2 linked regions of the Vallitalea guaymasensis genome follow. The protein of the gene in region 2 interacts with the protein of the main gene of each other region in a pairwise test. Links are inferred from orthologs where the notes say so. Each region holds a gene or a part of one and is shown on either strand. Other genes may lie near its edges.

What was found.
Region 1: the proteins of eno (region 2) and rpe interact in binary tests that used the Escherichia coli proteins (3 or more experiments, as listed by UniProt). The link is inferred for Vallitalea guaymasensis from one-to-one orthologs.

The regions. Positions count from the first base shown.
Region 1 is NZ_CP058561.1:39,223-42,504, forward strand. Bases 304-3,238 are described here. They hold rpe (ribulose-phosphate 3-epimerase), read right to left. Parts: upstream 2,132-3,238; coding sequence 1,475-2,131; downstream 304-1,474. Other genes in these bases: rpmB (50S ribosomal protein L28), read left to right, coding at 367-552; HYG85_RS00210 (thiamine diphosphokinase), read right to left, coding at 831-1,472; rsgA (ribosome small subunit-dependent GTPase A), read right to left, coding at 2,133-3,011; pknB (Stk1 family PASTA domain-containing Ser/Thr kinase), read right to left, coding at 3,011-3,238. Outside these bases: HYG85_RS00200 (Asp23/Gls24 family envelope stress response protein), read right to left, coding at 1-89; more of pknB, read right to left, coding at 3,239-3,282. UniProt on the Escherichia coli protein: Catalyzes the reversible epimerization of D-ribulose 5-phosphate to D-xylulose 5-phosphate.
Region 2 is NZ_CP058561.1:4,298,947-4,302,124, forward strand. The notes cover bases 348-3,178. They hold eno (phosphopyruvate hydratase), read left to right. Parts: upstream 348-1,018; coding sequence 1,019-2,338; downstream 2,339-3,178. Other genes in these bases: gpmI (2,3-bisphosphoglycerate-independent phosphoglycerate mutase), read left to right, coding at 348-802; HYG85_RS18395 (PHP domain-containing protein), read left to right, coding at 2,399-3,067. Also shown: more of gpmI, read left to right, coding at 1-347. UniProt on the Escherichia coli protein: Catalyzes the reversible conversion of 2-phosphoglycerate (2-PG) into phosphoenolpyruvate (PEP). It is essential for the degradation of carbohydrates via glycolysis.

The sequences.
Region 1 (3,282 bases), 4.3 Mb from region 2 along the record:
CATTCAATAGCTGTTAATCCAGCAACTTTAGCTACTACTTCGTTATCAATGGTAATATCACCAATATTCGTTCCAAATCTCCCAGTCATAAAACAAACCTCCTTTTTATATTATATATTTTAATTTCCCTTATTAATCTTCATAAAGTATTTTGATAGTTAAATAATAACCTTAAACATGCTTTCACATAATATAATTGTTAATTAATCTATTGATTAAATCACTAAGCATTATACCATTTTTTCTACTATTATTACAATATTATTTTCTTTTCTTTAAATTATTATAATCTAATGCTTGCATTATGTCCACTTTTTTGTTAAAATTGTTTTGTTGTAAACATGTACGATATAAGGAGGTGCAAGTATGGCTAAGTGTGATATTTGTGATAAAGGCGTTTCTTTTGGAATTCAAGTAAGCCATTCCCATAAAAGAGCTAATAAAATGTGGAAACCTAATATTAGAAGAGTTAGAGCAATTGTTAATGGTCAACCAAAAAGACTTAATGTTTGTTCTAAGTGTTTAAAATCTGGTGCGGTAGAACGTGCATAAAACAATCCCCAATAGGGGATTATTTTTTTTATTTTATTCTAACATTTTAATAACCAAATACCTATACATAAACTAGTAAGTGAAAGAATGACACCTACAGCTCCTTTAGGTAATATAGATATTAAAAGCATTCCTAAAGATATAGATACTAGAATTACTCCTATCAATTTAGTTCGGAAGCACATTACTTTCACCATACATAACTTATTATTACATTATATGTTTAAAATATATATTTGATAACTAAAATACTGTATTAACTTATCAATTATCTATTATTAGTCTCTCGAACGTATTACCATCAAAATACCATCAGTAAGACTGACCGTAGCCTTATCCTTGATAAATTCGTTGCTAATTCCTATTGAAATCCCTTGTCTCATAGTATAGCCATTAAGTTCATACTTTAATCCTTGGGTGGATATCCCTGTAACTGTACTGGTTAATGGAATCAATGATATGTATTTATAATCATTTCTATGAAAACAAGTAGTCTTGTCAATAAGACTGATGATATTATTATTATTTATAATCCTGCATTTGATTCTTTTTTCAAGGGGTATCATCAGAATATGAATATTTGCTATAGTATGGTCAATTCTAGTGCCAATTCCACCAAATAAATCAATATGGGTACTCCCCATATCAATTGCTTCCATTATTGCTAGATGAGTATCGGTTTCATCCTTTTCTGCAATAAATCTATTCACTTTTATCCTAGAATCCTTAGTCAATTCCTTAATAACTATCGGACTGATTGAATCAAAATCTCCAACTATCAGATTAGGTTGTATCCCTGCCTCAAATAAGTACTGGGCTCCTTTATCTACACCTATTATATAATCATATTCGTTACAAGTGATAAAACTCTTCAGAAAAGCTAGATCTACACTTCCCCCTGTAACAATTAGTGTTTTCATATCTAATTTTCACAAACCTCTCTAAAAGCTTTAATTGTACTATTTATATCTTCTGAATTATATATTGCTGAACCTGCAACAATTACATTGGCTCCAGCATTAACAACTTGTTTTACATTATCCAAGGATATTCCACCATCTACCTGAATATCACATTTAAAACCTCTACCACAAATAACGTCCTTGATGGCACTTATTTTGTGTAATGAGGATTCTATGAACTTCTGACCGCCAAAACCTGGGTTTACTGACATAACCAACACCATATCAAGCTCATCAATAATATATTCCAAAGCACTGATAGAAGTAGCAGGATTCAGTGATACAGCAGCTTTTAGACCATAACTCTTAATTAAAGATATAGTACTATGAAGATGTTTACAAGCTTCTGCATGTACCGTTATTATATCTGCTCCTGCTTCTTTAAAATCTTTTATATATCTGCTTGGTTCATCAATCATCAAATGAACATCAAATACTTTGTCAGTATACTCTCTTATGCTCTTGATAATAGGTACTCCAAAGGAAATATTAGGAACAAATGACCCATCCATGACATCAATGTGTACATAATCACATCCTGCTTCATCAATTCTTTTAATATCATGTCCTAAATTTGCAAAATCCGCTGCCAAAATCGAAGGTGCTATCTTAATCATTTTACCATCTCCTAATATCTTTTAATTCATCATATAGCATTTTATAACTTTCATATCTAAGTTTACTGATTTCACCATTTTCAAGTGCATGTTTAACTGCACAATCAGGTTCGCTTATATGGTTACACCCATAGAATTTACAGTTATCTTCATACTTCTTAAATTCAATGAAATAATTCTTCAGATCATCTTTTTCAATCTCATCAATATATAAAGAACTGAAACCAGGTGTATCAACAACATAACTATCCTTATCAAAAGCTAAAAGGGTCGCATGTCTGGTAGTATGCTTACCTCTTTTGATTTTTTCACTGACTTCACCAGTTTCAAGCATCTCCACTGATTGAATCAGATTAAGTATAGATGATTTTCCTACACCTGAAGGTCCAGCAAATACTGTTGTTTTATCATACAATATTTTTCTAAGTGGTGATATTCCTATATCTTTTGTCGCACTAGTCAACAACACATCATATCCTGTATCTTTATAGATGCTTCTTATATCATCCAAATCTTCATCAGATACCGTATCAACCTTATTAAAACATATGACTACACTTATATTTTCTCTTTCTGCCATTATTAAAAACTTATCAAGTAAATTAAAGTTCGGTTTTGGATTCTCCACTGCGAAAACAATAACAACTTGATCAATATTAGCGACTGTAGGTCTAACTAAACTATTTTTTCTAGGTAGAATCTCTAATATATTCCCCTTCATATCTTCATTCTCTAATATATCAATCTCTACATTATCGCCAATAAGAGGCTTTATCTTCTTATTTCTAAAAACACCTCTGGCCTTACATTCATATATACCCTTTTCAGGTACGTGTATATAGTAAAATCCCGCAATTCCTTTAATGATTTTACCTACCATTAATTATCCTCCTCTTTAGTAAAAACAAAAGGGTTTTCATACTGGTACACATCATTAAGGTAAATCTTAATGATTGCATCTCCCTCACCAGAAACAATAATTGGCAATGGGAAATCTTCACTTTTAACCAATTTATTGAACACAACATTTTCCTTGCCATTAATAACTAGAACTGCTTTCAACTGACCTTCAGTCTGATTAGGGTCAAATATATTATTTATAGTTTCAGTATGGTAATATCTAATTTTTTTGCCTAGACTTACAGCAATAT
Region 2 (3,178 bases):
TAAGATTAGTGAAAACGATTCAATAATATGCTTTAACTTCAGACCAGACAGAGCTAGACAAATCACAAGAGCTTTTTGTGATGAAGAATTTGATAAATTTGAAAGAGAATTCTTCAAATTAACTTATGTTTGTTTTACAGATTATGACGTTACTATACCTAATAAAATAGTAGCATTCCATAAGGTTATGCTTGAAAATACTTTAGGTGAATATTTAGCTGATAAAGGATTAAAACAACTTAGATTGGCAGAAACAGAAAAATATGCTCATGTTACATTTTTCTTTAATGGTGGTATTGAAGAACCTAATGAAGGTGAAGATAGAATATTAGTACCATCACCAAAAGTTGCTACTTATGATTTACAGCCAGAGATGAGTGCTAATGAAGTGTGTGACAATCTAGTAAATGCTATTAAATCAGATAAATACGATCTTATCATCGTTAACTTTGCTAATCCTGATATGGTTGGACACACAGGAATAGAAAAAGCGGTAGTTAAAGCAGTTGAGACAGTTGACAGTTGTGTCGGAAGAACACTTGATGCTTTGATTGAAGCAGATGGTCAAATGTTCATCTGTGCTGACCATGGTAATTCAGAACAATTGATTGATTACAAAACTGGAGATCCATTTACAGCACATACAACTAATCCGGTTCCATTTATCTTAGTTAACTATAAAGATAGTGTAACACTCAGAGAAGGTGGAAAGTTAGCAGATATTGCACCTACACTACTTGAATTAATGGAAGTTGAGAAACCAGCTGAAATGACTGGAGAATCCTTATTAAAGGAAAAATAGATTAAACTTATTAAATGGTGTATATGTTAAGTTCAATATATATATAACTTATATTTTTTTAATTAGATATTAATATGGGTAAAATATAGAGTATAAGATTTATCTTATGAGTAATAATATATGTTGACCGATTCTATTAACTTGAAATATTGCATATATACAATATTTACCTTTTATTTAATATAATTCTTAATAGATACGAAAGGAGAAAAAAGTATGAAGAGTTTTGTAGAGATTATTGACGTTTATGCAAGAGAAATACTTGATTCAAGAGCGAACCCAACAGTAGAAGTAGAAGTAGTGACAGAAGACGGATATTTAGGACGTGCAGCAGTTCCTTCAGGAGCATCAACAGGAGCATTTGAAGCAGTGGAGCTTAGAGATGGTGGAGACCGTTATATGGGCAAAGGTGTAGAGAATGCTGTAGATAATGTTAATAATATTATCGCTGAAGAAATAATTGGAATGAATGCACTTGACCAAGTAAAAATTGACCAAAAATTAATTGAATTAGATGGAACTAACAACAAAGGTAAATTAGGAGCTAATGCTATTCTTGGTGTATCAATGGCAGTTGCAAAAGCAGCAGCAGAAGCTGTAGGTATGTCATTATATCAATACCTAGGTGGTTTTAATGCTAAAGTAATGCCTGTACCTATGATGAACATATTAAATGGTGGAGAGCATGCTGATAATACAGTTGATATTCAAGAATTTATGATTATGCCAGTAGGTGCAACTTCATTTAAAGATGCGCTAAAAATGTGTGCAGAAGTATATCATAATCTTAAAAAAGTTTTAAATGAAAAAGGTTTAGCAACTAGTATTGGTGATGAAGGTGGATTTGCACCTGATATAGCTTCATCTGAAGAAGTTATTCAAATCATTATTGATGCAATTGAAAGAGCTGGATATAAACCTGGTGATGATATGAGAATCGCTATGGACGTAGCAGCTTCAGAATTGTATAATGAAGAAACTGGTAAATACCACTTCCCTGGCGAAAGCAAAATGAAAGGTGAAGAAGTAATAAGAACTTCAGAAGAATTAGTTGACTATTACGAAGACCTACTTAACAAATTCCCAATCATCTCTATAGAAGATGGATTAGATGAAGAAGACTGGGAAGGATGGAAATTATTAACTGAAAGATTAGGAGACAGAGTACAATTAGTTGGAGACGATTTATTCGTAACTAATACTGAGAGATTAGAAAAAGGAATTGACCTTGGTGTTGCTAATTCTATCCTAATCAAAGTTAATCAAATTGGTACATTGACTGAAACATTTAATGCTATAGAAATGGCTAATAGAGCTGGTTATACAGCAGTTGTATCACATCGTTCTGGTGAAACAGAAGACAATACTATTGCTGATATAGTTGTAGCTGCTAATGCAGGACAAATTAAAACAGGAGCACCTTGTAGATCAGACCGTGTTGCTAAATATAATCAATTATTAAGAATTGAAGAAGAATTAGAAGATGCAGCTGAATATAGAGGAATTGATGCTTGGTTTAATTTAAAAGATAAATAATTAAATTAATAGACCTCGATTCGTCGGGGTCTTTAATTTTGCGATAAGTAGGTGAATATTATGTATAAATATGATTTACATGTTCATACAAAAGAGACTAGCCCCTGTGCTCACGTAGCAGCAGCTGATATGATAGCGGTTTATAGAGATAATGGTTATTCTGGTGTTGTAATTACTGACCATTATAGACCAGTGTTCTTTAACACTAGTGAATTTACAACTTGGGAAGAAAAAGTAGAGGACTTTTTAAGAGGATATAGGAACGCAAAATACCAAGGTGATAAATATGGTATGGATGTACTACTAGGAATTGAATTTGCTTTTAATAATACAAAAACAAATGATTTTCTTATATATGGTATCACTGAAGAAATGTTAATGAAATCTACAGATCTATTTAATTTGGGCTTTGAAGGTTTGAGTAAATTTTGTAAAGAAAATAATTTATTATTCTTTCAAGCACATCCATTAAGGGGATATTGTAATTTAGAGGATATAGCATTTTTGGATGGTGTTGAAGTACATAATGGAAATCCGCGTCATGATTCACATAACGATGAAATAGAAGTAATAGCTAGTGAAAATGATCTATATATGATTTCAGGTTCTGATTTCCATGAATATGGAGATGAAAATAATGGGGGAATTATTACTAGTAATAGAATAAAAACCAATGAGGATTTGATTGAAGTTTTAAAAAGTAAAGATTATACATTATTCAGAGGATAAAGCTGTACTTGCACTTTGCTTTTTGCAGACTGCAGCTACTTTTATTGGTATATAAAAATTTAACTAGAAAAAAATAGTTGAATTAATACATAGTTTGTGCTAAAATACTAG